Regions from separate parts of the Pelagibius sp. genome, predicted to be linked through region 2. Evidence: riboswitches for the same ligand, from Rfam matches in the RefSeq annotation. Region 2 holds a riboswitch; each other region holds the start of a gene.
What was found. A riboswitch is a leader RNA that binds a small molecule or an ion and turns the genes downstream of it on or off. The one in region 2 is predicted to bind thiamine pyrophosphate.

Region 1: it holds a riboswitch for thiamine pyrophosphate, as region 2 does, so the genes downstream of both, thiM (hydroxyethylthiazole kinase) here and thiE (thiamine phosphate synthase) in region 2, are expected to answer to the same signal.
Region 3: it holds a riboswitch for thiamine pyrophosphate, as region 2 does, so the genes downstream of both, thiB (thiamine ABC transporter substrate binding subunit) here and thiE (thiamine phosphate synthase) in region 2, are expected to answer to the same signal.

Annotation. Positions count from the first base shown of each region.
Region 1 is NZ_OZ252224.1:4,718,690-4,729,178, forward strand. Features, by position in the region: gene ACP146_RS22035 (MarR family winged helix-turn-helix transcriptional regulator) at 6-365, opposite strand; gene ACP146_RS22040 (leucyl aminopeptidase family protein) at 493-1,890, opposite strand; gene ACP146_RS22045 (glutathione S-transferase family protein) at 2,030-2,677, shown strand; gene ACP146_RS22050 (TAXI family TRAP transporter solute-binding subunit) at 2,685-3,719, opposite strand; gene ACP146_RS22055 (TVP38/TMEM64 family protein) at 3,845-4,528, opposite strand; gene ACP146_RS22060 (dihydrolipoyl dehydrogenase family protein) at 4,772-6,196, opposite strand; gene ACP146_RS22065 (hypothetical protein) at 6,259-6,741, opposite strand; gene tenA (thiaminase II) at 7,019-7,684, opposite strand; gene thiM (hydroxyethylthiazole kinase) at 7,681-8,508, opposite strand; TPP riboswitch at 8,569-8,665, opposite strand; gene ACP146_RS22080 (SLC13 family permease) at 8,845-10,489, shown strand, end outside.
Region 2 is NZ_OZ252224.1:800,721-811,209, reverse strand. Features, by position in the region: gene ACP146_RS03965 (GntR family transcriptional regulator) at 1-648, shown strand, start outside; gene ACP146_RS03960 (hypothetical protein) at 655-1,176, opposite strand; gene ACP146_RS03955 (ABC transporter substrate-binding protein) at 1,321-2,271, opposite strand; gene ACP146_RS03950 (ABC transporter permease) at 2,271-3,062, opposite strand; gene ACP146_RS03945 (ABC transporter ATP-binding protein) at 3,059-3,817, opposite strand; gene ACP146_RS03940 (TRAP transporter substrate-binding protein) at 3,828-4,913, opposite strand; gene thiD (bifunctional hydroxymethylpyrimidine kinase/phosphomethylpyrimidine kinase) at 4,900-5,730, opposite strand; gene thiE (thiamine phosphate synthase) at 5,727-6,410, opposite strand; TPP riboswitch at 6,478-6,583, opposite strand; gene ACP146_RS03925 (GNAT family N-acetyltransferase) at 6,601-7,248, opposite strand; gene ACP146_RS03920 (hypothetical protein) at 7,538-8,548, shown strand; gene ACP146_RS03915 (cation:proton antiporter) at 8,567-10,489, opposite strand, start outside.
Region 3 is NZ_OZ252224.1:2,077,365-2,087,853, forward strand. Features, by position in the region: gene ACP146_RS09915 (RidA family protein) at 136-534, shown strand; gene ACP146_RS09920 (hypothetical protein) at 557-1,129, opposite strand; gene ACP146_RS09925 (NIPSNAP family protein) at 1,410-1,766, opposite strand; TPP riboswitch at 1,896-2,039, shown strand; gene thiB (thiamine ABC transporter substrate binding subunit) at 2,094-3,125, shown strand; gene thiP (thiamine/thiamine pyrophosphate ABC transporter permease) at 3,151-4,755, shown strand; gene thiQ (thiamine ABC transporter ATP-binding protein) at 4,748-5,470, shown strand; gene ACP146_RS09945 (DUF2336 domain-containing protein) at 5,694-8,006, shown strand; gene mtgA (monofunctional biosynthetic peptidoglycan transglycosylase) at 8,007-8,729, shown strand; gene ACP146_RS09955 (S8 family serine peptidase) at 8,733-10,445, opposite strand; gene ACP146_RS09960 (hypothetical protein) at 10,449-10,489, opposite strand, start outside.

The DNA.
Region 1 (10,489 bases), 3.9 Mb from region 2:
GCGTCCTAACCGTCGTTCAACTTGCGGGCGGTCTCGGCAGCAAGATCGGCGAACTCGCGCAGGAATACCGAGCCTTTCACCGTGCGCTGCACAAGGATCGAGCGGCGGTCCGCTTCATCCGGCTTGCGGCGCAGAAAATCCAGCCCCTCGAGACGGTCCAGGGCACGGGTCACCGCCGGCTTGGACATGTTGAGGGTCGCCGCCAGGCCACGCACGGTGTGGGGTGGCGGCGCCTGGTAGATATGCAGGCAGAGCGCGAATTGGCGCGCCGTCAGATCCGGCAGTTCGCGGTTCAGCGAGGCGACCATGACGCTGTGCCAGAGAGCAAGCGCCTGTCCCGGCTTGAGCGGCGGCATGGCGGCCATGGGCAGCGCCCCGTTCCCTTACAGAGTCTCGTTACAGGTGCGAAACGAATTCTGCCGGAGCCCGGGAAGCGGCGCAAGGCCGGCCACGGATTTGTCCCAACACCCGATTTGCACCAGCGCTTCTTTTCTAGCGCCGGCTGCCGGATCCGCGCCGGATCAGTTCGGTGATGGCGCTGTAGACGGCGCGGAAGCCCATGACGTCGCCGCCCTCAGGACGGCCGGGACGGCTCGTCAGGTTCCAGGCCATGACGTCGAAGTGGGCCCAGCGGGTGGCCGGGCTGACGAACTGTTCCAGGAAGAGCGCCGCGACAATGGCCCCGCCGTAGGGATTGTTGGAAATGTTGTTGAGGTCGGCGACCTTGCTCTCCAGTCCCTGGCGATAGGGCTGATGCAGCGGCATACGCCAGACGGGGTCGTTCTCGGCGGCGGACTGGCGCAGCACTGCACCGGCCAGCTTGTCGTCGTTGCAGAAAAACGCCGGCAGATCGGTGCCCAGAGCCACCCGCGCCGCGCCGGTCAGGGTGGCAAAATCGATCAGCAGGTCCGGTGCCTCGCTGTCGGCCTCGGCGAGGGCGTCGCAGAGGATGAGACGCCCCTCGGCGTCGGTATTGCCGACCTCCACCGTCAGGCCCTTGCGGGTCTGCAGGACATCGAGCGGACGAAAGGCGTTGCCGGACACGGCGTTTTCCACCGCCGGCACCAGAACGCGCAGCCTGACCGGCAGCTTCTGCGCCATGATCAGAGAGGCCAGACCCAGCACATAGGCGGCACCGCCCATGTCCTTCTTCATCATCTTCATGCCCGAGGCCGGCTTCAGGTCCAGGCCGCCGGAATCGAAACAGACCCCCTTGCCGACAAGAGTGACCTTGGGGCCGCGCGCGCCCCAGCGCAGGTCGATGAGCCGCGGCTCGTCGTCGCTGGCACGGCCGACCGCATGGACCGCGGGATAGTTCTTGCGCAGCAGGGCATCGCCGACGATGACGCTGCATTTGGCGCGGTGACGCTTGGCCAGAACCTTGGCGGCATCGGCCAGCGCCGCCGGCCCGAGATCGTTGGCCGGGGTGTTGATGAGATCGCGTGCCAGGAAAATCGCCTCGGCCATATGGGCCACCAGGTTTTCATCCGCCCCCTTGGGCCAGACAAGCCGCGCGTAGTCCCGGCCATTGTCCTTGTAGCGGGTGAAGGCATAGGTGCCGAGCCACCAGCCGAGCGCCGCCCGGGTCGCCGCCGGCGCGCGCAGCGAGGAAGCCAAGCGATAGCTGCCCGGCGGCAAGCTGACGGGCAGGGCGGCGTAGGACCAGATCGGTTCCTCGGCATCGACAATCAGCAGCACCTCGGCCAGCGCCCCCGCATCATCCGGCAACAAGCAGAAGTTGCCGGGGGCGGCCTTGAAGCCGCTCTGGTCGATCCACTTGCGCCATACGGCATCCTGTTGCTTCAGCCAGGCATCGAAGGTGTCGCGGGTCTGTACGGTAATCGGCTTCGCGCCGGCGGCGTCGGAAACCAGGAATGTTTTTTCAGCCAAGAGAAAGAGCTCCGGAAGACTCTAGAGATCAGCACGCTCGGAAAGACGCGGCTTTGAGGACAAGGGGCCACGAACAGCTTGCGCGGCCGGCGCATCTTTGCGCTAAATCCCCGCTCTGTCGAGCCGGAGCTGTGCCCGAATGTCCACATACAAGCTGATCCTTGGCAACAAGACCTATTCCTCCTGGTCGCTGCGCGGCTGGTTGATCGTCAAGCTGGCGGGCATAGCCTTTGATGAAGAAATCATCTTTCTGCGCAAGCCGGATACGCGGGAAAAGATCCTGCGCCACAGCCCGGCGGGCAAGGTGCCGGCCCTGATCGAGGACGGCCGCGTCATCTGGGACAGCCTGGCCATCGGCGAGTATCTGGCGGAGTCCTTCCCCGATCGCGGGCTCTGGCCCGGTGATCCGGCGGCGCGCGCCAGGGCGCGCGCGGTGACCGCCGAAATGCATTCGGGATTTCCGGCGCTGCGCCAGGCCCTGCCCATGGATCTGAACAACCATTATCCCGGCCATATCCTCGCCGCCGAGGTGCGGGCGGACGTCACCCGTATTGAGGAGATCTGGGAAACCTGCCGCCGCGACTTCGGCAGCGGCGGGGCCTTCCTCTTCGGCGAGCCGGGGATCGCCGATGCCTTCTTCGCGCCGGTGGTCACCCGCTTCGCCACCTATGACGTGGCGCTCGGCCAGACCGCGGCCGACTACTGCCGCACGGTGACCGACTGGCCACTGATGCGGCAATGGCGCGAGGAGGCCGCCGAAGAGACCGGGGTTATCGTCTTTTCCTGAGCGCGCCCTATTCCAGTACACCGGCTTCGCGGTAATAGCGCTCGGCGCCGGGGTGCAGCGGCACGCCCAGCCCCTCCAAGGCATTCTCCAAGACGATCTGCGCACCCTTGGGATGCCCCTTGTCGAGGAGTTGCCGGGTGCTTGGATGCCAGAGCGAGCGGGTAATCTCGTAGACGATTTCCTCGGGAACGCTCTCGGCGACCAGCCACTGGGCGCCGACGGAGACCGTCTCGCGTTCGCCGATCCCCGGATAGGTCCCGCTCGCCAGCACCTGTCTGGCAAAGAAGGGGGAGCCGGCCAGCAGACCCTCGGTCGCGCCGCCGTCGATGGGCACCAGATCGATCAGGGCCTCCTCGGCCAGTTCCTGAACCGCGGCGGCGGGCGTGCCGGCGGTGAAGAAGAAGCCGTCGATTTCCGCTTCGCGCAGGGCATCGGCGGCGGAACCGGAGGCGAGCGCCACGCCCTCGACATCCGCTTCGGTCAGGCCGAAAGCCTGCAGCACCAGCAGCGCGTTGAGCCGGGTGCCGGAGCCCTTCCGGTCCAGGGAGATACGCTTGCCCTTGACGTCGGCCACCGTCTTGATGCCGGCATCGAAACGCACCACCAGATGAATCGTCTCTGGATAGAGATTCGCGATGGCCCTGAGATTGGCGATGGCGCCTTCCTGTTTGAAGATTTCCTGGCCGTTGAAGGCCCAGAAGGCGACATCCGATTGGCTGAAGCCGGATTCCAGGCTGCCGTCGCGCATCTGGCGCACGTTATCGACCGAGCCCCGGGTCGACTGGGCGACCGCCACCAGGCCCGGAACCCCGCAACTGCCGCCGCGCTCGCAGCTTCGGCTGCCCGGTGGAGAGGAGATGGCGCTGGCAATGATCCCGCCGACCGGGAAATAGGTTCCCGCCGTCGAACCGGTGCCCACCCGGAAGAACCGGATATCCTGGGCGGCGACGGCAGCCACCGTGCCGGCGAGCAACAGCCCTGCGAGAACGGAAAAACGAAAGACCCGAAGCCCCTTCAAGGGACCCAAAATGCGGCGAAGCATGAGCGCCTCTTCATCGAGGCCGGGCATGCCGCCCGGCAATTGCACCGCCTCAGGATATCAAGCCGGCGGGAAGGGCGCCAGGGGGCCACCCTCGCGGCCGCACCTGAATGCCCCGCCGGCCCGGCTCACCCCTGGCGGCGCCGGGCCTTGATGCGCTTGTAAACGACCGGCATCAGCGACAGCAGCGAAAGGCCCACCAGGCCGGCAACAACCTGCGGCGTCAGCACAGAACCGACGGTGAATTCGCCGCCCTGGTCGAAGACCGAACCGAGCCCGGCGCCGGCCAGAATAAAGACAAGGGTTCCCGGAATGATCCCGACGAAGGTGCCGAGCATATAGGTGCGCAGCGGCACGCCCAGGAAAGCGGGAACCAGGTTGACGACGAAAAAGGGGAACAGAGGGATCAAGCGCAGCACCAGCAGATAGCTGAGGGCGTTCTCCTTGAAGCCCGCCTCCATGCGCTGCAAAAACGGGCCGGCGCGGTCGCGCAGGGCGGACCCCAGGGCCGTGCGGGCGATCAGGAAAACGACCGTGGCTCCAAGGGTTGCGGCGAAGAGCACATAGATCGCGCCGAAGAGGGTGCCGAACAGGAAGCCGCCGGCGACGGTCAGAACGACACCGCCGGGCAGCGACAAGGCGGTTGAAGCCGTATAGATCGCGATAAAGGCCAAAGCGGCGAGAACGGTGTGATCGGCGACGATGCCATTCAGAAAGGCGCGGTGTTCGCGCAGGCTGTCGATGGAAAGGTGCTCGTGCAGACCCAGGGAAAAGGTTGCGCCGATCGCAGCCACCAGGACCGCCAGGGGCACAAGGCGTTTTACTACGGAGCTTTTGCGCTTCCCGCCCGACCCCTGCGCTGCGGAGGGAGTCGAGGTTACAGGGCTCGATCCAACAGAGCTGGGGCCAACAGAGCTGGGGCCAACAGAGGTCTGGACATGGTCGGTCATGATAAACTCCGGGCTTGCCGCGGGGGCGCCGTCGCCCCGGCAGTGGGATTGAGTGTCCTTGGTAAAATCGCTCGTCCGGCCGCCGCGCGGCCTCTGCCTGCGGCGTTAGAAGCGCTGCAGAAAGCGGACGATCTTGCGGGTTCGTTCGCTGAACAGGCTTGGGGTGTAGTAGCTGCCCGCCGCCCGCTTGTTCACTTCACCCAGGGTCGGATAGGGCGCGATGATGTTCGCCATGGCGCCGATCTTCAGGCCCTGGCTGATCGCCAAGACCCAGGGCTGGAGAAGCTCGCCAGCATGAAGGCCAGCGATGGAGGCGCCGAGGATCTTGCCCCGCGCACCGACCACCACCTTCACCAGGCCGTCGGTCGCCCGCTCGGCCTGCGCCCGGTCGTTCTCCTCAAAAGACCACTTCAGCGCGCGGACTTTATCGCCGAACTTCTCGCGCGCCTCGGCTTCGGTCATCCCGACATGGGCGATCTCCGGATCGGTATAGGTGACCCAGGGCACGGCTTTGTAGTCGACCTTGGCCGGCAGTTTGAAAAGCGCATTGCGGATCACGATGCCCGCGTGATAGCCGGCCATGTGGGTGAACTGGAAACCGCCGGCAACGTCGCCGATGGCGAAGATCTTCTTATTGCTGCTGCGCAGTCTTTCATCGACCTCGATCCCTTTGGGGGAATAGGTCACGCCGGCCGCTTCCAGGTTCAGGCCGTTGACGTTGGCACGGCGTCCGGCGGCCACCAGCAGATGAGAGCCGGCGATGCGTTGCGGTTTGCCATCGACCTCGATCTCAACGGCGATACCGTTGCCGTCCTGGCTGATCTGCTTGATGGCGATCCCCTCGTGGATTTCGACACCGTCCTCTACCAGCCGCTTGCGGGCGAAGGCGGTGACGTCGGGATCATCCTTGCCGAGAACGGTAAACATCTCCAACAGCGACACCCGCGCACCCAGACGGCGCTGCGCCTGAGCCAGTTCGGCGCCGATCGGGCCGCCGCCGATCACGATCAGATGCTCCGGCCGCTCGGCCAGATCAAAGACCGTCTCGTTGGTCATGAAGGGAACCTGGTCGAGGCCGGGGATCGGCGGCACCGCGGCGGAAGAACCGGTTGCGATGACGAAGCGCTTGGCCTTGACCCGGGTATCGCCGGCAACGATCTCGTCCGGCCCGGTGAAGCTGCCGGCGGCCTGGATAACCGTAACACCCAGATCCTCGAAGCGTTCGACCGAATCGTGCGGGGCGATGGCCGCGATCACACCGCGGACGTGATCACGCACGCCGAGGAAATCGACCTCGGGCTCGTGTCCGTTGACACCGAACTTGCCGGCGTTGCGAACCGTGTCGGCGGCATGGCCGGCGGCGATCAGCGCCTTGGACGGCACGCAACCATAGTTCAGGCAGTCGCCGCCCATCTTGCCCTTTTCGATCAGCACCACCTTGGCGCCCATTTGCGATGCGCCGGCTGCGACCGAGAGGCCGCCTGAGCCGCCGCCTATTACGCAGATATCCGCTTGGATGGTCTTGGCCATCTTGTTGTTCCTTGTTCTGGGGAAGGCCCGGGTCTTCTTGTCACCGGGCACGATCCCGAAGCTCAACCTTCAACGACGATCTTGTAATCCGGTGTCGGGTTCAGCGGGCAGCTGTAGATGTACTCGCCGGCTTCCAAGGTCACTTCGTAGTCCTTGGTCGTCCCCGTGCTGAGGCCGCCGCCGGAAACCGAGGTCTTGCTCAGCTTGTGCAGGGGATTGCGCCAGTCGTAGTCGTGCTCGCGCACCCAAAATCCGAGATCGTAGGGCACGTTCTTGTTGGTGACCCGGAAGATGTACTTGCCGGGCTTCAGGTTCAGCACCTTGGCGGAAGCCAGACGCTCGGCACCTGACTCGGCATTGATCGTGTCGCAGTCGGCCTTGCTGTTGGATGTGTAGCCGTGGTCGCCGCCGGCCTCGATCTCGACAAACTGGCAGGCGGTCTGGGTCAGCTCGATGACCTGGGCTTCTTCAGCCGAGACAGAGGCGACACCGAGAGCAAAGGCCCCGGCGGCGAGGGAAGCAGTGGTCAGCAGAACCTTTTTCATGATGCTTTCTCCGTATCGCTGTCGCGGGGTTGCCGAACGTCTCGATGGTCCCCCGACCTGATCTGGGCGCCTGGGTAAAACCCGTCTTCGGCGACCGCTTGGAGGTCAAATGGGGAGGCTAAATCCCGCCGAAAGGCCTCTCACAGGGTTGTGACTCTCCGTTACAGCCGCCTGGCCGCCCTCAACCCCGGACTTTCAGCACTATTGGGGGCCATAGGCGGCGGTTTATCAAGGAATCATGCCATGACATGGCCTTAAAGACCCTTAAACCGCTTTTCTAGACCGGCCAGGATTCGCGGCGATAGGCGCTGTCCCAGAACATCCATTCATAGCGCGACGACTGGACGAAGGCGGTCATCATCCGATCGCAGGTGACGGGACCGGCCGCGGCCGCGGCCCGGTCGCAGAGATCGATCACCGCTTTCGTCGCCTCTCCGAAAGCGGGATCGGAGTAGGTCGAAATCCAATCCGCGTAGGGATTGCCGGGCTGGGCCGCCGCGCTGATCTGGCAGCCGATCTCCCAATAAATCCAGAAACAGGGCAGGATCGCCGCCGCCAGAACCTCGAAGGAATCCTTCTGGGCGGCGGCAAGCAGGAAGTTTGTATATGCGAAGCAACTCGGCGAAGGTTCGGTCTGCATCGCCGCTTCGGGGCCGACGCCAAAGCGGGCCAGGACACCGGCATGCAAGGCCTGTTCGACCTCGATTGCCCCCTGGGCGGAGCGGGTGAAGATCGCCGCGGCCTCGGCATCCGGCGCCCTGGCCGCCGCCAGTGACAGCGCCCTTGCATAGCCTGCGAGGTAGAGCGAGTCCTGCAGAATGTAAAAGCGAAAACGCTCCGCCGAGAGGCTGCCTTCGGCCAGCTCGCGGTTGAACGGCAGCGCCGCAATCTTGCCGTAGAGGGGCGCAATGGTCTGCCAGGCGTCCTGCGAGAAGCTGTTCATGTCTTTACCTCCGCCGCCTTTTCCGACGGCACATCGGCCCACCGCGCTGCACGGCAGAGGTCGGCGGGCTGCAGGCTGTAAAGCGCATCCAGCAGGAGACTTGCCAGGCTGCCGGGGCCACGGGCCGCGGCCGCTGCCTGCTCGCCGGCGAGCCCCATCAGGGTGACCGCCGCTGCGGCTGCAGCAAAGGCGTCGTCCGCCACCGCTAGAAAGCCGGCGATCAGGGCCGTGGTGCTGCAGCCGAGCCCGGTGACCCGCGTCATCAAAGGGTCGCCGTTGGCGACGGCAAGAAGCCGGCCCTGACCGGCGATGTAATCCTGGGCACCGGTCATCGCCACCACGCAGCCCTGCGCCTGCGCCAAGGCAAGCGCGGCCCCGCCATCCTGCCCTGCGGATTCCGGCGCATCGACACCCGGAGCGGCCGCCGCTTCTCCGGCCAGGAAGGCAATCTCCGCAGCATTGCCGCGCACCACGGCAGGCGCTTCGCCGAGGAGCGCCGCAACAGCGCGGCGCCGCAGCCGCGATGCACCGACCCCGACGGGATCGAGCACCCAGGGGATACCCTCATCCCGCGCCACCGCCACGGCCTTCAACGCGGCATCGATGCGCGCCGGGCTCGGGGTGCCGTGGTTGACGACCAAGGCATCGGCACGCCGGACGACCTCTTCGACTTCGGCGCCATCGCGCGCCATCATCGGCGACGCCCCACAGGCCAAAAGGACATTGGCCATGACGGCCGGTGTCACGTCATTGGTGATACAGTGTACAAGCGGCCTTTTTTCGCGGAGTTCCGCAAACAGAGGCGCGACGCGATCAATCTGCACTCTTGGCTCCCTTCCTTTATCAGGGAGGCCGAGACCGCAAATGAGAGGCTGTATGCTTTGGTCATCTCGGTGACAACTCCCTTCGCTGGCATGACCCAGATCAGGTTCGATGGGACTCTCTCAGCCCGCGACAAAGCGGGCACCCCAGTTCACTAATCCCAAGAGCTTAGCCATCGCCCCGGCCGAAGGAAACCACAATCTGCAGGGCCGCAGACCAGGGGCGCGCGGCTTTGCGCTGGCGGCGTTCTGATCGGAATGTCACAATCTCTTGGGGCTTCAGCCTCTTGGGGCTTCAGCAAACCGCATCCTTTTCCAGACAGAATTGCAAAGGCACCAATGACCGAACAGCAGATGTTGATCTTCGCCATTCTGGCAGGCCTCTTCGGTCTGCTGGTTTGGGGTCGCTGGCGCTATGACGTCGTCGCCTTCGCCTGTCTGATGGCGACGGTCGTGACCGGCCTGGTACCGGCGGGCCAGGCCTTCAGCGGCTTCGGCCATCCCGCGACGATCACCGTGGCGGCGGTGCTGGTCCTCAGCCGTGTTCTCTCCGGCTCCGGCGCCATTGATCTGCTCACGCGCCTTATCCGCCCGGCATCCGGGTCGACCAGCAGCCACGTCGGCGTTCTCGCCGGTCTCGGCGCGGCGATGTCGACGATGATGAACAACGTCGGGGCCCTGGGTATTCTGCTGCCCATGGCCCTGCAGTCGGCACGCAAGGTCGCCCGCTCGCCGGCGAAACTGCTGATGCCGCTTTCCTTCGGATCGATTCTCGGCGGTCTCGTCACCCTGATCGGCACACCCCCGAACATCATCGTCGCCTCCTATCGCGGCGAACTGAGCGGCGAGCCCTTCGCCATGTTCGATTATGCGCCGGTCGGCCTGGTGGTCGCCTTCGCCGGCCTTGTCTTCATAGCCCTCATCGGCTGGCGCCTCGTCCCGCTGCGCGACAGCGGCCGCACGGCCGGCGGCGATCTCTTCGACATCGAAAACTACATCACAGAGGTAACCGTACCCGCCGAGAACCCGCACATCGGCAAGACCCTAAAGGAAATCGACGAACTGACCGAAGACATCGACGCCGTCATCATGGACCAGATCCGCAATGACCGCGTCTACCCGGCGACAACGCGCAAGCAGCTTCAGGCCGGCGACATCCTGAAGATCGAGGCCGGGCCCGACGAGATCGACAGGTTCGTCAGCAAGCTCGGCCTGGTGATCGGCGACCGCGACGAAACAGACCGCAAAAAGGTCAAGGCGCCGGAAGACGCAACCCTGATGGAGGCCGTGGTGGCGCCGGGCTCGCGCCTGGACGGGCGCCTGGTCGGTTCCCTGCGCCTGTTCTCCCGCCGCGGGATCACCATCCTGGCGGTGTCGCGCCAGGGCACGCCTTTCCGGGGACGTCTGCGGTCGTTTCGTATCCGCCCGGGCGACGTGCTGCTGCTGCACGGCGAAACCGAGCAACTGGCCGACCTGGTGCATGCCCTCGGCTGCCTGCCACTGGCAGAACGCGAACTTCATTTCGGCAAGCGCAAACAGGGGCCGGCGGTCATCGCCATCTTCGCCGCTGCCATTCTCGCCGCCAGCCTGGGTTTGGTGCCGATACAGATTGCCTTCGGCATCGCCGTCGCCCTTTTGGTGGTCTCCGGGCTGTTGCAGGTCAGGGAACTCTACGACGGCATCGACTGGCCGGTCATCGTGCTGCTGGCATCGCTGATTCCGGTCGGCGGGGCGCTGCAGACCACCGGCGCCACCACATTGATCGCCGACAGCCTGCTGGCGGTCACCGCCGGACTTTCGGCCGCCGTAGTGCTTGTCGTGGTCATGGTGGTCACCATGACCCTCTCCGATATCCTGAACAACGCGGCGACGGCCGTGGTCATGGCGCCGATCGCGGCCACCATCGCCGAACGTCTGGGGGTCAACGCCGACCCCTTTCTGATGGCGACGGCGGTGGCAGCATCCTGCGCCTTTCTGACGCCGA
Region 2 (10,489 bases):
GAACCCCTGACCAAGAGCGTCGCCAACCGCCTGCGCGATTTGATCGCGCAGGACGCCCTGCCCGCGGGGGAGCGCATTCGTGAGCGTGCCCTGGCGGAACGGCTGCAGGTCTCCCGCACCCCGCTGCGCGAAGCCTTGAAGGTTTTGGCCACCGAAGGGCTCGTGGAACTGTTCCCCAACCGCGGTGCCGTGGTCTCCAATCCCGATCCGACGGAGGTACAGGACCTGCTGCAGGTGCTGGGTGTGCTGGAAGCCCTGGGCGGGGAGCTGGCCTGCGCGCGCGCCAACGCCGCAGACCTGGACGAAGTGCAGGCATTGCACTACGAGATGCTGGCGGCCTACGCGCGCAAAGACCGCCTCGCCTACTTCAAGGCCAATCAGCAGATCCACAAGGCCATCGTCGCCATCAGCGGCAATGCCAGCCTGATCGAAACCCACGCCCGCATAAACGCCCGGCTTTACCGGGTACGTTACCGCTCCAACAGCCGCAACACCAAGTGGGACGTGGCGATCGAGGAGCATGAGGCGATCCTTGCCGCCCTGCGGGCGCGCGACGGCGCGGCGCTGTCAAAGATCCTGCGCAGTCACCTGGGCAGCACCTGGGCCAATGTCAGCGAAACTTTCGAAGGCAGCGGCGAGGAAGCCTAAGCCGCTCTAGTTCTGAAACGGCACAGAGGAGTGGTGGACGCTGATACGCAGCCGACCGTCATCGTCCTTTATGTAGCCAAAGGTGTACTCCACCTTTGTCTCCGCATCGGAATCGGTGGGCGTGAAGTAGTAGTTGCCCATCGCAAAAGCCGTCTCGCCGTTCAGAATGATCTGCTGCTCGCCGAAACGCACCTGCCGCCAGGGCTTGATCGCAAAACCGCTGTCTTCCGAAATGTCGCCGCCCACGAAGTAGGACAGCGCCTCGTCGAAAGTCTCGCGGAACTGATCGTCGGAGGCCAGGGTCGGCTTGAAGAGTACGCCGCCTTGTTCATAGGCATAAAGTTCCCTGATGTGCTGCGAAGCGGCAGCCGTGTAATCGCCTTTGTCGAGGTAGGTCTGCCCGATCCCGACAATACCCTCGGCCCAGCTCTGTTGCGCCGCCAGGACCTCTTCTTCGGTGATCGTCGCCGCCTGGGCAGCCGTTGCCGTCATGCCCGTTACCAAGGCCGCGATAACCATCTTCTTCATTGCGTAGTCTCCGCTCATCCCGGGTCGCCGGATACGACCCCTGCGTTCATCAAATGGCCAGCGGCGGCGGCTTTGCAACGCATCCTGAGCAGATGCTTTGATAGGAAATTCCTATGAAAACACCTGAATTATGTCCAACGTGCCTTATTTCGCATTCACATCGATCGCATAGTCCGCAACGGGGCCGGTCGCCGGGATCATGCCGCTTTCCACCATGAAGGCGGCGAAGCGGGCATAGCGGCCCTGGTCCAGTGCTGCAGGCCGCAACGCGAGACGCGGCAGGGTGTCGGTCCAGGCCCGCCGGTTCAGTTCGTCGTCCAACGCCTTGTCGCTGGCGACGAAAAGTGCCCAACCCGACTGCGGGTGATTCATGAGAAAGGTTGTCGCCTCTTCCAGGGCCAGGAGAAACCGCGCCAGCTTTTCCCTGTCGAGGGTATCGGTCTTGGCGACCAGCACCAGTTCGTCGTAAGGCGGCACCCCTTCCTCCTCCGGATAAAAGGCGCGGCCCGGGCGGCCGACGATATCCATCTGGTTCAGCTCGAAGTTACGAAAGGCGCCGATCACCGCATCCACCTGCCCGGCAATAAGCGCCGGCGAGAGGGAGAAGTTAACGTTCACCAGTTCGACCTCCTCCAAGGCAACTCCGGCCCGGCCCAGCATGGTCCGCAGCAGCGTTTCCTCAAAGCCGCCGATGGAAAAACCGATCTTGCGCCCTTTGAGATCGGCCAGAGTTTCGATCGGCCCGTCATCCAGCACGACCAGGCTGTTGAGCGGTGTCGCCACCAGGGTGCCGACCCTGACGAGCGGCAGGCCGGCAGCGACCTGCATGTGAAGCTGCGGCTGATAGGAAACGGCGAGGTCGGCCTTGCCGGCGGCGACCAGCTTGGGCGGATCGTTGGGATCGGCGGGGGCGATCAACTCGACCTCCAGACCGTGACGCTCGAAGAAACCGGCGTCGCGGGCGACGATCAGGGCGGCATGGTCGGGATTGACGAACCAGTCCAGCAACACGGTCATCCGCTCCGCCGCCTCGCCCGTGTCGGCGCGAACGGCGATCAGAAGAAACAGCAAGGCGGCAAGCAGTCGTTGGACCATCAGAGAGACTCCTTTCGAGACGACAGGGAAAAGCCGGCGGCGGAATCCGAATCGCTTTCCGGCTGCCAGGCGGTCAGGCGGCGCAGGACCGCATCGAGCGTGAAGTAAAGAATGAGAGAGAAGGTTGCGAGCAGGGCCAGGGCGGCGAACATCAAGTCGACCTGCAGCCGCGCATTGGCATGAAGCATGAGGTAGCCGAGGCCGCGGCTGGACCCCACCCACTCTCCCACCACCGCACCGATAGGCGCGGTCGCAGCGGCAACCCGCAGACCGGAGGCCAGCGCCGGCAGCGCCGCCGGTATCCGCAGATGAAGCAGGATGGTCCGCCGGCTTGCGCCCATTACCCTTGCCAGGTCGATGAGGCCGGGATCGCAACGGCGCAGACCATCGGCGAAGGCGGCGGCGACTGGGAAGTAGATGATGAGGCCCGCCATCACGACCTTGGAGGCAAGCCCGTAACCGAACCAGAGGGTGAGCAGCGGCGCCAAGGCGAAAACCGGCAGGGCCTGGCTGATCACCAGCAGCGGCATCAGCCAGGCCCGGGCCGGGCGGGAGGCAACGATCAGTAAAGCCGAGGCCATGCCCACCAGCGTGCCGAAAAACAGGCCGAGCAGAATCTCGACGGCGGTGATCCAGCCATGATGCAGAAGCAGCTCGGCCTGCGAGACTATCTGTATGGTGACGGCCAAGGGAGCCGGCAGAATGAAAGGCGGCACGGCGGTGACACGCACAAGCGCTTCCCACGCCAAAAGCAGGCCCAGCGCAACAACGAGAACCCGAGCGCCCTTCATGCGGCTGCCGCAGGCGCGCCGAGAGCCGACAACAAGGCCTCCACCTGCTTGGCAAGGGCAGGATCGTCGAGCGGGCGCGGTGCCCGCCCCACCGGCGGCATGAGCGGGCGAAGCCGCGGCGGCGAGCCGGCCAGAACTTCGATGCGATCCGCCAGGCGCAAAGCCTCCAGGGGGTCATGGGTGACCATCAGCACCGTGCGGCCGTGGAGCAGTTCCACCGCCAGTCCCTGCAGCCGATGCCGGGTCACGGCATCAAGGGCGGAAAACGGCTCATCCATCAGAACAACCGGGCGGTCCTCGAAAAGCGTCCTGGCGAGGGCGACGCGCTGGCGCATCCCGCCGGAGAGCTGCGCCGGTAGTGCGTCTTCGCGGCCGGCGAGGCCGACCCGGGCCAGCACCTCTCTGGCCCGTGCCTGCCCGGCGCGTTCCGCGGACCGTCCGCCCCGCAGGCGCGCACCAAGCAGGACGTTCTGCAGCACCGTGGCCCAGGGCGCCAGAAGATCGCCCTGGCCCATGTAGGCGACCCGCCCGGCGAGCGGCAAGCCGTCGCTGCAAGACAGCGCCCCCTGCGCCTCTTGCGGCGCGCACAAGCCGGCAATCAGGCGCAGCAGGCTCGACTTGCCGACACCGCTTTCGCCCAGCAGGCAGATCCAGCGTCCAGCCGGCAGATCCAGATCGAGGCCTTCGAAAACCGGCCGGCCGTCAAAACGGACGGCGGCCCTGCGCAGGAAAACCGACGGCGCCTCTTGCGTCATGCCGGGCTGATCATCCATCCCGTGCGGCCAGGAAGGCACCCTGCCCAACCCGGCTCCAGTCCCGCGCCCGCTCAAGCGCCGTGCGGTAGGACGGCAGAATCTTGGCCGACATGGGATCGCGCGCGGCGAGATCATCCAGCACAGCCACGGCCTCCTGCCGCGCCCCGGCCATCACGTCAGATGGGAAGGCACGAAGCTGCACGCCCTTTTCCGCCACCAGCCACTTCAGGCGCGCGGCGTTCTGCCAGTCCGCTTCAGCCAGCGCGTAAGCGTTCTCCGCTTCGCAGGCCGCGGTCACAATCGCCTGCAGTTCGGGCGTCAGCGCGTCAAAGGCCGCCTGGTTGATCAGGCATTCACCAGTCCCATTGGGCTCGTGAAAGCCGGGCCAGTAGTAGTAGGGCGCGACCTTGTAGAAGCCGAAAGCGGCGTCACTCCAGGGCCCGAGGAATTCCGCACCGTCGATGAGACCGGACTGCAGGGCGGCAAAGATCTCGCCGGGCGGCACCACCACCGCCGTCGCGCCGAGGCGGCGGTAGACTTCACCGCCAAGGCCGGGGATGCGGAACTTCAGGCCCTGCAGATCGTCCAGGGAAGTGATCTCCCGCGTGAACCAGCCGCCCATCTGCATGCCGCTGTTGCCGCCCATCAGAGGCTTCACGCCAAGAGGGGCATAGAGTTCGTCCCACAGCTCTTGGCCGCCGCCCTGGGTGATCCAGGCGGCATGTTCGCCCGGCGTCAGACCGAACGGCACGGCGGTAAAGAAAGCCGCCGCCGGCATCTTGCCACGCCAGAAGAACGAAGCACTGTGCCCCATCTCCACCGTACCGCCGGAAACCCCGTCGAGAACTTCCAGCGGCGGCAGCAGGTCACCGGCGCCGAAGACCTCGACCCGAAGCGCGCCGCCGCTCATCGTGGTGATGCGCTCGGCCAGTCGTTCAGCGGTCATTCCCGGACCGGGGCTGTTCTTCGGCCAGGAGGTTGCCATGCGCCAGAGCCGGGCCGAACGGGCAACGGCCGGCGCCGCCAGACCGGCCGTACCAAGGGCGGCGAGCCCGCCGGTCAGTACCCGGCGCCGGGCAGGTCTATCGGGTTTCACGTTCCTGCTCCTTTCCCTGCCAGAACGCATGGAAGTGGTGGACCGGCCCATGACCGCTGCCGACCCCCAGTGAGTCGGCGGCGGCCAGGGCACGGTTCAGGTAGTCCTTGGCCTCCGCCACCGCGCCGGGCAGCGGCAGGCCCTTGGCAAGACCGGCTGCAATGGCGGCCGAGAGCGTGCAGCCGGTGCCGTGGCTGTTGGCGGTCGCAATCCGCGGCGCCGAAAAGCGGTGCAGGCGTTCCCCGTCGAACAGCAGGTCGACGCTCTCCGCGTCGGCAAGATGCCCGCCCTTCAGCAGAACCGCCTTTGGCCCCAGGACATGAAGCGCCCGCGCCGCTTCCGCCATGGCGACCTCGTCCGCCGGTACCGGACCGTCGAGCAGGGCCGCCGCTTCCGGCAGATTGGGTGTGATTACCCCGGCCAGGGGCAGCAGGTCGTGGCGCAGGCGCGCCACTGCGGCGGGCGCCAGCAGGGCATCACCGCTCTTGGCCACCATCACCGGATCGACCACCAGCCGGGCGACCGCACGCTGCTGCAGGCCTGCCGCCACGGCCTCGATGGTCGGGGCTTCGCCGAGCATGCCGATCTTCACGGCACCGATGGCAAGATCGTCAAAAACCGCATCGAGCTGCGCTGTCACGAAGTCCGGCGGCGCCGCATGAATGGCCGTCACCGCCCGCGTGTTCTGTGCCGTCAACGCGGTGATCACCGAGGCCCCGTAGACACCGAGTGCCGAGAAGGTCTTCAGGTCCGCCTGAATGCCGGCGCCGCCGCCGGAATCCGAACCGGCGACCGTAAGGGCGATGGGAACGCTCATGCGCTTTCCGCCCGTGCATCCAGCGCCCAATCGACGACATTGCGCAGCTCGCCCGCCGCCACCCTGGGATCGGATGCCGCGGCAATGGCGGAAACCACAGAGATCCCGTCACAGCCCGCCGCAATCACCGCGGCGGCAGTCTCCACCGTAATTCCGGCAATGGCGCAGATCGGCAGGCCGGGTGCGCGCAGCGCAGCCGCCTCGGCAAGATCCGCCAGACCGTCGAGGCCGATCGGCGGATGAGGGTTCTGCTTGCTGGCGGTGTCAAAGACCCCGCCGATGGAGACATAGTCCAACAGCCCCGGCTCCATCGCCGCGATCTCTTCGGCGTTCTGCACGGTAAGGCCGAGTATCCGGTCCGGCCCCAGGAGCTTGCGGGCATCGGCGGGGGCCATGTCCTGCTGGCCGATGTGAACGCCCTCGGCCCCGGCCGCCAAAGCGACATCGACCCGGTCGTTGACGATCAGCGGCACACCGAAGGGGGCCAGAGCCAGCTTCAGCTTTCTTGCCTCTGCAATAAGCGTCGCCGTATCGCCGGTCTTGTCGCGCAGCTGCAGGGCCGTCACCCCGCCGCGCGCCGCCGCCTCCGCCACCTCGACAAAGGAGCGGTCGCCGGCATGATCCGGCCCGATCACGAAGTAAACCCGCAGATCGGGCTTCAGTTTCTCGCTGCTGTTCACGCCGTCATAGCCTTCCTCGTCTCCGCTGTCTTGCTGCGGCGAAGGTTGGGAAGCTTTTGGCGCTTGTCGCGGAAGGCTTCTCAAATCCCTACGCCGGTACAAACCGGATCAGGTTCCGCGGGTTAGCGGTGCGACCGCCTCTCAGCCCCTTTCGGGCACCCCGTTGAGATGTCTGAAAAGAATGGGCGCTTTAGGCCCAGGCTGTCAAGTCGCGCCCCTCGACATCGGCAAGCGAACGCGTCACCAGCAGCACCTCGGTGCTGTAGGGGTAACAGGGATGGGCGAAGATAGGGCGGCGGTCGACCACCTCGTAACCGTGACGCTGATAGAACCGAAAGGCGCGTTCGTTCTCCGCGAAGACCTGAAGGCTCAGGCTGTCGCAGCCCGCCGCCCGCGCCCGCTCTTGCGCGATGCTCAGGAGCGCGCCGCCGAGCCCATGCCCCCGGAACTGAGGAAAAACCGCCAGGGCGTTGATGTAGAAGCTGCCGGGAACCTGGTACTCAAGCTCCAGCAGGGGCCGCAGCAGGGCCGGCAGTTCCGCCAACGCCGCCAGGTCTCCGGCGCTGGGTGTCGGCAGGCGATATCCCAGGAGCATCCCGGCGACGGCATCGCCGCGCTCGGCGAGGACCGCGTTGCGATAGGAGAAATTGGCATTGTCGCGGGCCGCCCGCGCGGCGCCGACTTCCAGAGGGTCCTGGCCGGGTTCGGCTTCCTGAGACCAGAAAAACCAGGCAATGCCTTCACCGGCAATCTCAATGAGCTGGGCAACGGCGCGCGCATCGGTTTTGCGGGCGTCGCGAAAGCGGGGCAAAGCGGGGGTCAGGTCAGCGGGTTTCACGTCAGAATCCGATCAGCATCAAATGGTTAGAGCAGATCCACGTTGGATGGAATCGCGAGAACAATCCATCCAGCCCGGATCTATTATAGGCATCTACGCGGTTCGATGCGGATGGGCTGCAGATGGTGTCAGGGTTTTAGGTTTCAGCGGAGTTTCAGCTGAGTTTTGGCGGCGAAACAGCAAAATCCGTTGAACCGGAGCCCATCTGGGCGCGACAAAAGAGAGACTCCGGCTCTGCTTGGCCACAACCGTCCCCTCTGTCTGAGCCCCTGCTGTCTGGGCACCCCTGATGTCTGAGCCCCTACTGTCCGAGAACGCCATGTCCGATCTGATCAAAAACCTCTCCCCCATCCTGGTTCTTCTAATCGCGCTTCTGGGATCGATCCAGGCGGTGGCCGAGCCGGCCAACCCAGCCCCCGGCTTCACGATTCCCCAGTTGATCAAAACGCTGGAGAAACACTTTCCCGTAATCCGCAGCGGCGAAGGCTCTCTGCAGTCGAGCGACAATCTGCAAAGCGACCTGCTGCCCTCCACCAACCCGAACACTGCGCTGGAAACGCTGGGCCCGCCGGAAGCGCTACGCAGCTTCGTCTTTTCCTACGATCCAAGCGAGGAGCGGAAACTCCGCAATAACCGGCACTGGGCCGGGAAAATTATCCGCAACGCCCTGCCGGAATGGCGCGAGGGTAAACGATGGACGCATCGCGCCACAAAGCAGGTTGAAAAGACCCCCGACGGGCCCGAGGTCAGTGAAATCGCCGAAGGTTACCGGATCGCCGTCAACAACGCCGAAGGCCGGGTGACGATCACTGTGCGCCCCGCTGCCTTCACAGACACCGACCCGGAAAGCCTCGGCGTCAGCCTGTCGCAACTTCTGACCGGATTACAGGATGCCTTCCCGCAGCGCGACGAAGGTATGGGCAGCCTCTATGGCGGCGACAACGGCTGGATCAGCGACCGCTTCTTCTCCGACAACGCGCACGCGGAACTGGAAACCCTGGGACCGGTCGACGGCCTGGTCGGCCTGCGCTACCTCTATGCCCTGCGCGAGGACGACCACCCCGAGGCGACGGCGGACAACCGCCGCTATGCCCTCACCCTGGTGCGCAACGTCTTTCCCGACTGGGCGGGGGCCGATGCCTGGATGAACGCCACCATCGACAAGGTTGCCATGGAGGCGGACGACGGCGCCGAGCATATGACGATCGACCACGGCACCCTTCGCCTGAGCTTGCGCTACTTCGTCGGCGCGACCGCGTCCATCGAGATCCTGATCCATCCAAAGGACAGCTATATCTGATTGGCGTTCTTTGCCCCGTCAGCCACCCTCGGCGTCGCGGTTCTTCTTGGCGTCCTGAAGCGTCACCACCTCGGCGCCCGGCGGGCCCGGCCTGTCTTCTGAATCGTCTTCAGGTTTGTCTTCCGGCCCGTCCGAGTCCGTTTCCTCGCGTTCCGCCTGCCGTCCTTCGTTCACGGCGCGGCGGGCGGCGGCGACCTCGGCCAACTGCTCGCGCCATTCCGGCAGCATGATGCTGATCTCGTCGAAGGCGGCGCGCGGCAGGAACAACAGATGCGAGTAGCTGATGGAGCGGGCATCGGCGGAGCGCCGGCGCTGATCCAGCAGCGCCATCTCACCGAAGAAATCGCCGCGCCCGAGCCGGTGCTGCTCTTCGTCGATGCGGATTTCCACCGCACCGGAGGCGATGAAGTACATGCCGTCGCCCGGATCGCCGCGGCGGAAGACATGGGCGTCGTCGGCAATGACGCGGGTCTGCAGCTTGCGCGCCACCTCGGCCAGTTCCGCCGCCGGCATCGCGGCGAAAACCGGAAAGGCATAGAGCAGCTCCGGCGTCGTCGCCTTGATGTCGACCCGGGCCCGGCGCCGGCTGCTGGCATGTACGCTGCCGGCCTCGGTCCTGAGGTCGCGGGCCAGATCCTCGCTGATGATCCCGGCCCCCCGCAGTTGTTCGATCTGCTCGATCTCCTCGCGATAGGCAAAGCGTTCGAGCACCTCGTGATCGAGCTCCCTTGCGTAGTTGGGGTACTGCAGGCGCAGGGCGGCCAGGTGCCGTTCGACCTCCGCAAGGCGCAGGTTGACGATCTCCCCCAGTACCTCGGTCAGGCGGTCGCCGAGCAGGCCGGCAAGGCGGAACTCCAGGAAGTAGATGAGCTCCAGAATGATGATGCGGTTGATCAGCAGGAACTGGAAGCGCTGGCCGAGATAGAGCGCCAGCGGGCGGGCAATACCGAGGCGGAAATGCAGCCAGGCGATGAAGCGGAACCAGCGGCTCTGGCGGAAGGGGCGCCGCGCCGCACGGAGGTAGCCGAGGCGACCGTCGGCGCGCACCGCGTCGATCATCGACTCCACCGACAGCAGGTAGCGGTCGACCAGGGAGGAGCGCAGGCCGCCGCTCCAGCCCTGTTGCAGCAACAGTGATTTTTCCTGATTGGCCAGCGCGATGAGACCGACCGTCAGACGGTCGCGGTCGGAGATGGCGGCGGCGAAGGAATCGTCCTCGGCGACCCGCGACAGGCGCTCGTTGTAAGGCCGTATCGCCCGGCTCACCAGTTCGTCGTCAAGCTCGTAACGCCCGGCGAAGCTGCGCAGGCTGCTGCCGACGCTGGACAGCGACTGGGTCAGCACCTGGCTGCGGAAGGCGCGGTCGATGGGCGAAAGCTGGTCGAGACCGAGGCGGCGCATCAGCCAGCTCAGGGTCGTGCCCTGCACCAGCAGGGTGAAGAGCGCGAAGCCGGTCGCCTGGATGGCGATGAAGCGTTTCACCTCCGGATCAATGAAGAAGTTCTCGCTGACCGCCAGCACCAGCGCCAGGGTGACCGAGCCGCGCAGGCCGCCCCAGATGATCACCGTCTTGGTCTGGGTGGTGACCTTTTGCGTGACCCGCACGAACGACAGCAGCGGGAAGATGCCGAAGAGGATCACCGCGCGGGCGGCCAGGGCGGCGATCACCGCCACCGGCAGGTAGACGAAATCAAGCAGCGTCGCGTCGGCCAGCAGGCGCGGCGCCAGCAGGGCGGCCAGCAGAAAGATCAGCGAGGTCGCCCAGAAAGCGATCTGGGCCAGGGTTTCCTCGAAAAAGCGGAAGGTCTCGGCCTGAAAACGCGAGCGGCCGACGGCGCTCAGTACCAGCCCGCTGATGACCACGGCAGTGACGCCGGAGATGCCCAGGTAGTTGTCGCAGATCACATAGACGGCATAGGGCAGCGCCACCGCTATGGTAAG
Region 3 (10,489 bases), 1.3 Mb from region 2:
CCGCAAGATATTATTTTTTATCGATAAATCTTGCGCGAGGGGTGCGCCAAGCCGGAAAGCCCTTCAGCCTGAAATCACATCAAAGACGGTAGACCGGGAGGCCCCCGAAGGCTCCGTCTATAGGAAGGATAAGTCATGCCACAACGTCACAACCCCCCTTCGATCCGCCCGGTGGGGAACGACTTCAAAGGGATCTACACCCATGCCGTGGCCCTTGAGGCGCCGCAGAAGCTGTTCTTCATTTCCGGTCAGATCGGTGTCGACCCGCAAGGGGTCACGCATGAGTCTTTCGAAGACCAATGCCATGAGGCCATGGCCAGCGTGGAGACGCTCCTCAGCACCGTCGATCTCTCGATGAACGATATGGTCCGTGTGGTCTACTATCTGACGAAGGCGGGAAACCTGCCGGCGCTGACGAAGATCCGCCAGGCCCGCTGGGGCGGCAATGAGGCCCCGGCGGTGACGACCCTGGTCATCGCCGCCCTGGCCCGCCCCGAGTATCTGGTAGAGATCGAGGTTACGGCGGGCCGCTAGATCGGCGAAACGGTCGGTCGGCCTAGCGGTACCGGTCCAGCAGCGCTGCCCAGCTTTCGGTGTCCATCGCAACGCGGGACATCCGTCCGGGCACCGTGTCGCGATGACTTGTGATACCGAACATTTCGTCCTGCACCTCGCCGACGCTTGGCGCGGTGGCTGCGTTGGGGTAGGTCTCGACCGTCAGGGCCGCGCCGTATTTCTTCTTGAGATTGGCGGTCATGTGCGTGGCGACGAAGTCGTTCAGCGCATCGCCGGTCAGGCCGAGCTCTCGGCCGACCTTATCGGCATCGCCCTGTCCGGGGACGATTCGGGCACTACTGTCGGCGTTTTTGGTTGTCGACCAGCCATTGGTTTGGTGCAACGCGACGACCTCGCCGTTGACCCGATACACGGTATGCACCGGGACAGCGCGCTGCTTTGCGATCTGTGCGGCCCTCTCGGTTGCCGAAAGCTCCTCTGGGCGCGTCTGCAGGGCACGCTGCATCATCTCCCAGCGTTCGGGGTCGGTCTCCTTCAGGTCATTAAGCCGATGAAGCTGCGGTTTGATCTCGCGTGCCTCGGCGAGAGGAATGCCACTTTGTATCGTTGTCATCTGATCCTCCGTTCATCGGGATCCCCCGGTGATCCGCGAAGAGTCACCGCTGCAACTTCAGCAAGAAGAATGCCAAGAAACATCAATTTTTTAGGCGCTTTGACTCCCTTTGAAACCCTTAGATTGAGCCTGCAAGAGGTGTGAGCGCCGAGGTCAGTAAGTTGAAAATAGGCGGCACTAATTGCCGCCATGGAAGGCTTTGCCTAGCTTTGGCCGCTGATTCAGGGCGACTTCCGCCCTGGTCTCCCATGCCGCCGGATACAAGATCCTTACCGCTCGGCTAGACGGAATCCGCATGGGGAGCGGAGGCGATGCGCAGAAACATCCGGTCCTCGTGGCGGATAAAGCGTTCCTCTCGGGCAAAGCGATAGTTTTCTCGCCCCAAGGGGTCGGCGGCCAGACGGGCGCGGTAGGCTTCGTAGTCCGCCAGGCTGGCAACGTTGTAGAGACCGTAGGCGGTGGTCGCCGAACCCTCGTGCGGCGCGTAGTAGCCGATGAGGTCAGCGCCGCAGCGCGGTATCGCTTGGCCCCAATTGCGCGCGTAGATCTCGAAGAGCTCCTTCTTGAAGGGGTCGATTTCGTAGCGGATGAAACAGGTGATCATGGCACGGTGCTCCGGGTTGCTTGTCGCTGCCATAAAGCACGGATCGTCTGCTCCAAGATTCGCCTGATATCGAAGTGTGCCCGCGGGACCTTGGCCCTTCCTCCGGCTCTTCTCCGTCCTTTCCGGGGCCTTGCCAAGGCCGGGGGCGGGGCCTAGTCTGGCGCTGTCTCAACGGGGTGCCCAAGCGGTCTGACCACAGTGGTCTGATGACTCTGGGCTGAGAGATCGGGGCGGTGCTGCCGCCCGGTCAACCCGATGAACCTGACCCGGGTAATGCCGGCGGAGGGATTTGAGCGGAAGGCCTCTTCGGAAAAGACCCACCTCAAAGCCAGCCGCCCCATAGCGCTATGGAGCGATGTTATGCGAATTCCCAGTTTCCTGGCGGCCCTCGGCCTTGCCGCCGTCATAACGGCCGGCCTTTCCGGCGCCCCCGACGTTCTTGAGGCGGCCGAGGCAAAGAAGCGCCTGACCGTCTACACCTACGACTCCTTCACCTCCGACTGGGGTCCTGGCCCCCAAATCAAGGAAGCTTTCGAAGCCGACTGCAATTGCCTACTGGATTTCGTGGCCGTCGACTCTTCGGTGGGCGTGCTCAGCCGACTGCGCCTGGAAGGGGCGTCGAGCAAGGCCGATGTCGTCCTGGGGCTCGATCTCAACCTGATGGCCGAGGCCAAAGAGACCGGACTTTTCGCCGAGCACGGCTTGGCGGCGGAGGGTTTTGTGCTGCCGGTCGCCTGGCACGATGAGACTTTTCTGCCCTTCGATTACGGCTATTTTTCCTTCGTCTACGATACCGAGAGCCTGACCGCACCTCCGCAGAGCCTGAAGGAACTGGTGGAGGCGCCGGACGATCTGAAGATCATCGTGCAGGACCCGCGCACCTCGACGCCCGGGCTTGGCCTGATGCTCTGGGTCCGCGCCGTTTATGGCGACAAGGCGCCCGAGGCCTGGGCCAAGCTGGCGCGCAAAACGGTGACCACCACCAAGGGCTGGAGCGAGGCCTACGGCCTGTTCCTGGAGGGTGAGGCGCCGCTGGTGCTGAGCTACACCACCTCGCCGGCCTATCACATGATTGCCGAGGACTCCGCACGCTATCAGGCCGCTGCTTTCGAGGAAGGCCACTACATGCAGGTCGAGATCGCCGGCATCCCGAAGTCGGCGCCGGAGCCGGAACTGGCCCGGCAGTTTCTCGCCTTCATGGTCAGCCCGGCCTTTCAATCGGCAATTCCGACCGGGCAATGGATGTATCCGGTGATCAATCTGCCTGAGGGCCTGCCGCGCGAATACGGCAAGCTGGACTACCCGTCGCGCCCCCTGCTGATCCCTTCGCAGGAAGTGGCTGAAAACCGCAAGGCCTGGATAGAGGAATGGCTACAGGCCGTCAGTCGGTAGCGGCCGACACCGGCTGATCGCGACCATGCCCTGGTGGCTTCCAGCGAGTCTCTCGCTCAGCGTTGTTGGGCTCCTCGTCGGCGGAGCGCTGCTGGCCCTGGGGCTGACCGCCGGCGGACTGGCGCTGGCCGACAACCTGGGACAGCCCTATCTCTGGCGCGTGGTCTGGTTCACACTCTGGCAGGCGGCGCTTTCCACCCTGTTGTCGGTGGCCTTTGCAATCCCCCTCGCCAGGGCCCTGTCAAGGCGCCGCTTTCCGGGCCGTGGTTTGCTGCTCCGCATTTTCAGCCTCTCCTTGGTGGTGCCGGTCATCGTCGCCATCTTCGGCATCGTCGCCGTGCATGGCCGCCGGGGCTGGGTCAACGAGGCCCTGGAAGCCTTTGGCTTTTCCGGCGTTCATTACCTCTACGGCTTGGGTGGCATCCTGATCGGCCACTGCTTTCTCAACATGCCCTTTGTCGCCCGGATACTGCTCCAGGCCCTGGATACGGTGCCGCCGGAAAGCTGGCGCGTCGCCAGCCAATACGGTCTGCGGTCGCGGGATCTCTTCCGATTGATCGAGTGGCCTGCCATGCGCACGGTTCTGCCCGGTGTGGCCGGTCTCGTCTTCATGCTTTGCTTTACCTCCTTCGCCGTGGTGCTGACTCTGGGCGGCGGTCCCAAGGCGACGACCCTCGAGGTCGCGGTCTATCAGGCCCTGCGCTTCGACTTCGACCTCGGGCGCGCGGTGACCCTGGCGTTGGTGCAGCTTGTCTGCTGCGGCGGCATTGTTCTGGCGGTGTTGCACCTCTCGCTGCCCGGTAACCTCTCGCTGACCGAAGGGCGCGCTTATCCACGGCCGGACCGCGCCGGCTGGCCGGGTCGGCTGGCGGACAGCGCGATGATCGGCGGCGCCATGGTCTTCGTGCTCCTGCCGCTGGCTGCGGTGGTTCTGGCGGGCTTCAATGCCAAGGCGGCAAGCGTACTCACTGATCCGGCCCTCTGGCGTGCGCTCGGCCAGTCGCTGACCATCGCCATGGCCTCGGCGGTCCTGGCTTTGCTATTGGGGGCTGCCTTGCTGATCAGCAGCCGCAGCCTGCGTCACCGCCTGTTGCGCCCGGCGGCGGCCAATCGGCTGGAGCTCTCGGCCTCGCTGATCCTTGTTGTGCCGCCCTTCGTATTGGCCACCGGGCTCTTCGTCATGCTGCGGCACGTCACCGATGTCTTTGCGCTCGCCATGCCGCTGGTGATCCTCGTGAATGCGCTGATGGCGCTGCCCTTTGTGGTGCGCTTTCTCGGCGGGCCGATGATGGCCGAGGCGCAGAAGCACGACCGTCTTTGCCAGAGTCTTGGCCTTGCCGGCTGGAACCGTCTGCGGCTGATCGAATGGCCGAGTCTGCGCCGCCCCATCGCCCTGGCGCTGGCGGTGGCGGCGACCCTGTCGCTGGGAGACCTCGGGGTCATCGCGCTCTTCGGCAGCCAGGATTTTGCCACCTTGCCGCTGTTGCTCTATCAGGCGATGGGCGGTTTTCGCATGGCTGAAGCGGCGGTGATCGCAGCGGTTCTTTCGTTGCTCTGCCTGCTGCTTTTCCTTTCCATCGAATACGGCCTGGGGCGGATGCGTTTCCGCAGGCGGGTACGCCATGCTTGAGGTCGCGGGCCTGACTTTCCACTACGAAGACATGACCATGGTCTTCGATCTCAAGGTCGCCAGAGGCGAGTGCCTGGCTTTGCTGGGGCCCAGCGGCGCCGGGAAGTCGACCTTGCTGAGCCTGATCGCCGGCTTCGAGACGCCCAGCAGCGGGCGGGTGGAAATCGAGGGCCGCGACGTGACAAACCTCAGCCCGGCCGAGCGCCCGGTCACCAGCCTGTTTCAGGAACACAATCTTTTCGCCCATCTGACGGTGACCGAGAACGTCGGGTTGGGCCTCGATCCCGGTCTGCATCTGGGGCCGGCCGAGCGTGCGGCCGTGGAGGAGGCGCTGCATCGCGTCGAACTGGCCGGCATGGGCGGGCGTCTGCCGGCACAGCTCTCCGGCGGGCAGCGTCAGAGGGTCGCCCTGGCCCGCAGTCTGGTGCGGCAAAAACCCCTGCTGCTGCTCGACGAACCTTTCTCGGCGCTCGACCCGGGGCTGCGTGGGGGCATGCTGGATTTGGTGGACCAATTGCGCCGGGAGCGCGGCCTGACTGTCGTTATCGTCAGCCACAATCCGCAGGATGCCCAGCACATAGCGGCGCGGACCGCTTTTCTTTATGAGGGGCGTGTCGTTGCCCAGGGGGAAACACAGGCTGTGCTGAGCGCCGGTGAGCCGGCGGCACTGCGCGCCTTCCTGGGCAACGCGCCGCGGCAGGTGGGCGAGGGCTAATCCGCATTCCCGCCACCCCGGTACTACCGGATGCGCCGGAAATACTCTAATTTGCCACGAACGTGGCGGCCCGCCCCGTCGGGAGTACCGGCGCCGACCGGGTTGAACACAGCAATGAGCGACAAATCGCCGTCAGAGGATGGCTTAGCAAGGTGCAATGGGGTCGGCGCAGACAGACTGCAATCTAAGGGCCGTTGACGCAACGTCCGCGCGAAGCATTCGCTTGCTGCGGGGCTTTGCCTTGGTCTGCCTGTTGATCTTTGCCGCGCCTGCCGGCCTCACCGCCCAAAACGCCGCCGCCCAAAACGCTGCCACCCAGGATGGCGCCGGTTCCGGCATTCTGAGCGCCGATGATCTGCGAGGGGCGATAGACGAACTCCGGCAACTCGCGGCATTTTACGGCGAGATCGCCGGGCGCGACAGCAACGGCTTCGCCGCGTCGCGGTGGACTGACCTCCAGTCCTCCTATGCCGCCATGGCGGGCCAGTTGACCGATCTGCTCGGCAGCGGCCGTCTGGGTATCGTCGACCTGCCGGAGGGATCGCTTCGGATTTCCCAAGGGGGTGACATCGAGATCGATGATCGGCTGGACGGGCGCTGGCTGCCGAGCCTGGTGCGCGCGCAGCGCCGGCAGGGCCGTCCCGAGGCACAGAACAGCGATGTCCTCTTGCCGGTTCTGATTCAGGCGCTTTCTCAGGTCAACGATGCCCGGAATTGGCCTTGGTTCGACGAGCATGTGCGGCGCGCCGGCACCCTGGGTCCGATTACCGAAGAGGGCGCGAGCCGGGCTGAACTGGCGCGCTACTTCTTTCTGAAAGACCGCTATCTCAGTCTTTCGATGCGCCGCATCGCCGAGGGCGACCCCGGGCTGCGCCATGACTGGGCGCGGCGGCAGATGCGCGCCTTTACGGAGGTGCGCGGTCTGCGGCGCGACTTTGCCACGCGTTTTGGTGCCGGGCCGGCCGAGACCCTGCGCGACGATTGGTCGAACTACGTGGCGCTCGTCGACGGATTTGCCGTTACCCGGGGCTGGCTGATGCTCGATCCGACCCTGCGGCTGACGCGGTTGCAGAGGACCCTTCCCGACGGCACGGTCGAACGGGCGGCGGAGGAGATTGTCGAGGCCCGCCAGACCTCGATCCTCAGTCCCCGGGCGGGGCAGCGGCCCGCCGGCCTGCCGGACCCGCAGCCGGCCGAGGCTCTGCCCTATCTTGACGAAACCGGGCCGAGCCTTTCCAGCCTTGTCCGGAGGGTCGAGACCCGGGCGGCACGTCAGGCCCTGCAGAACGACGTTGCGGCCAGTTTTCCGGTCCAGGCACTGTTGCTGAGGCCGGAGTTTGGCGCGGCCGGATATGGCGCCTCCGGCACGGCGGAGTTCCGGGCTTTCGCCGAGCGTCTGAAAACGGCGATGCGCCAACCCGACCCGGCGCTGGAACTTGCCAAGCGTGACCGGGCTCTCAATGCCGCAGAGCGGGAACTGGCGTTGGCGAATGCAAGGATCAACGCGCTTGAGCCGGTGGAGCGGGAGGTCAGCGCACTTCAAGAGCGTGTCCGCGTGTTGAATGAGGCCGAGCGGCAGGTCGAAGCCCTCAAGTCCCAAGTCGGTGAACTGGACGAAGCGCAGGAGCAGGTTGCGGCCCTCCAGGCCCAGGTCGACGAACTGGGTGCGGCCTTGAACGCCCGCGACGGAGAAGCCGGCGCCCTGCAGGAACAATTGGCCGAGGCACGCAGCAGGTTGGAAACGGCATCGGAGTCTACAATCGTTCCGGCCGTTTCGCGGATTGAAGAGCGGCAGCTCTACATGATGGCGGCGATCGCCGTGATGTTCGTGCTGACGCTGCTGCTCTGGGCCCGGCGCCGGGAGCGTCCGGTTGCCGTTTACCAGCCGCCGTCGGACCCGGCGCGCATCGCGCCAGCGCCAGCGCGCCTCCCGCCGCCGCCGGGACGCAGCGCCCTGAACAATCCTCCTCCTGACGTGATCGATGTGCCGCCTCTTGAAGAAACGCGACCCTTGGACGAAACGGCGGATGTTGAATCCGAGACGGCCTGCCGCAACGACGCGGCAGCAACCCAGCAAGAAACGGTCAACGGCATCGCCCACACGGAGATCTCGGCGGCGGACGTGCGTGAGGTCGCAAGCGCCGATAACGCTGCGGTCCTCGGCGACGAGAAGTCGGCAGCCGGTCACCCCATCGTCAAGGCGTTGCGCAAAGGCAACTTGCCGCTCTTCGAATTGCTGTTCAGCGAGTTAACCGATTTGCGCAGTCCCCAGTTGCAGCGCATCGTTTACGGCGGTCGCGGGGAAGACCTTGCCATCGTTTGCCGCGCCGTCGAGGTCGACAAGCTGCTGTTCGGTGCCATCTTTCTGCTGACCGATCACCTGCGCGGCGGCGATGCAGACAACGATCCGAACCGCGTTGCAGAGATCCTGGCTTTGTACGACCGCACGGCGCCGTCAACGGCCCGTAAGGCTTTGCTAAAGTGGCAGCGCAACTGGGGCGCCGGTCCGCTACCAACCTCTTCGCATGCCGACTGAATGGTACGCAGCAAGAAAAAGGCCGGGCAAAGACCGGTGACCCGGCGGCTGATCCAAAGGGCGCGGCGCTGGCTGCTGTGGGGGCTTGCCATCATCGTCTGCCTGCCGCTGGTTTTGACTCTGGCCTACCGTTTCCTGCCGCCGCCGATCACGCCGCTGATGGTGATCCGGGTCATGGAGGGAAAAGGGCTGGAAAAGGACTGGGTTCGCTGGCCCGAAATCAGTCCCAACCTGCGCCGCGCCGCGGTTGCCGCCGAGGACAACCTGTTTTGCGAACACAGGGGTTTCGACTGGGGGTCCCTGGAGGTGGCCGTCAGATCCTATGCGGACGGTAAGCGGGCAGGCGGGGGCAGCACGATCTCCATGCAGACGGCCAAGAATCTCTTTCTCTGGCCCAAGCGAAGCGTGGTCCGCAAGGTGTTGGAAGTACCGCTCACGGCCACTCTTGAACTGCTCTGGCCGAAGCAGCGGATCATGGAGGTCTATCTCAACATTGCGGAGTGGGGGCCGGGGGTCTATGGCGCCGAGGCGGCCGCGCAGGCCCACTTCGGCGTCAGCGCTGACAAGCTCAGCCTGCGTCAGGCCTCCCAGCTTGCCGCGGTGCTGCCGAATCCGTTGAACTGGAGTGCCGGAAAACCCGGCAACCATGTGACCAGCCGCGCCGCCACGATCCGTAAGCGTATCCGGCAGCTCGGCCCGATGCTCGACTGCGTTACGGAATAGGACTTAACAACCGGCGGCCGGCTGCAGCAACCCCCAGCCGAAAGTGCTGTCGCGCCCGGGTGTGCCCAGATCGCGCGCCTGTTCCGCCAGGCGGCTTTGCAGGGCCTGCGGAGCAATGTCGGGTTCCAACGCCAGCACCACCGCAGCCGACGCCGCTACGAAGGGGGCGGCGAAGGAAGTGCCGCTGCTGTAGCGTCCGCCCTTTCCACTGCGTGCCGACCAGACGTCTACGCCCGGCGCAGCGAGATCGATGTAGTCGCCGCGGTTGGCCAGGCTATAGGGCTGAAGGGCGGCATCAACGGCGGTGACGGCCAGCACGGATTCGTAGCCCGCCGGGAAAACCGGCGCCGCGTTTGGCCCTTCATTGCCGGCGGCGGCGACCAGGATCATCCCACTATCCCGGGCGCGCTCCACGGTGAGGCGCATCACCTGGTTGCCGGAGCCCGAAAGGCTGAGATTGACGATACGCACGCCTTCCTGGCCCAGCCAGTCGACGGCGCGGGCTATGGCGTCGGTGGTGCCGACCACGCGATTGTTCTCGCGCAAACCAAAAATCGCCGCCGCGTAAAGGCGGGCGGAGGGGATCAACCCTTTGGCGCTGGAGGCGGGGTCGCCGACAATCAGGGAGGCGACGGCGGTACCGTGGTCCGGCGGTGCTGGTTTCAGCCCCGAGGTCAGGAAGTTGCGCGACATCAGGTTACGATCGCGCAGCGCCGGGTGACTGCGATCCACCGCCGTGTCGATCAGACCGACATCGACTTCGAGCCGGCAGTCCGATGAGAGCTCCGGCCAACCGATCAGAGCCTTGGCGTAACGCCGCGGCTCTGCCGCGGCTTGCAGATGGCGCTGCGGTTTTGCCGAGGCCTGGGGCCCATAGAGCGTATTGGCATCGAAGAGCGTTGCCGGAAACGCCTGGCGCAGGGTGCCGAGGGCGGAGGGCACGTCCTGGCCGCTTGGCAGCCCCAGGCGCATCAAAGAAAAGCCGAGCACCGGCAGTTCCTGCAGCGAGCGGATGGCATAGCCCTGGCCCGTCAGTTGCTGTGCCAGTGCGGTGGCTTCGTTAAGAGAACCGGTGATCGCCAGGATCTCGTCGTCTTCCTGGTCGGGCAGTGCATCGCCGCTTGCGGGGGGCGGGGCGGGCAATCCGGCCGGCGGTGTTTGTGGCGGGGTCCCCGGCGTGGCGACGCTCGGACGCTCCGGCGGCGTGCTTCCCGGTGTGTTCCTGGGGGGAACCCTGCGCGGCGGCTCCGACGACGGCCTGCGGTCCGGTCCCGCCGGCTGGCCGCGATCCGGATTAATCGGGTTGCCGGAGGCATCGACCTGCGGCCTTTCGTCTGCGCAGATCTGCAAGGGGCGGCGTTGAGCCGAAGTCCACTTGCCGCTTCTCTTCTCTTCGATGCCCAGCTGATACCAGTTGCCGGGCACGAGATTGCTGGCGCGCGGTACGGTGGCGAGAATGCTGCGGTCCGTCCATCGGGTGATCGGCAGTTCGACGCGGGCGTAGGAGTCTTTCAGGATGAGCGATTTGCCGCCGGCGCGGCCGAAGTTGCTGCCCTTCACGGAAATGCGGTCCCCGGGTTCCACACAACCCATGACACCGACACCCAGGATGCGCGGCGGGTTTTGCGGAGCACTGGTAGAGGTTTGCGCCGAGGCCACAGCCGCCAGGCAAAGAGAGGCTGCGACAAGGCCCGCAATCTGCAGCGGCCGGAACACGGCTTAGTTCCTCTCTGCGAAAGTCACCACATCGCCGCGCGCCT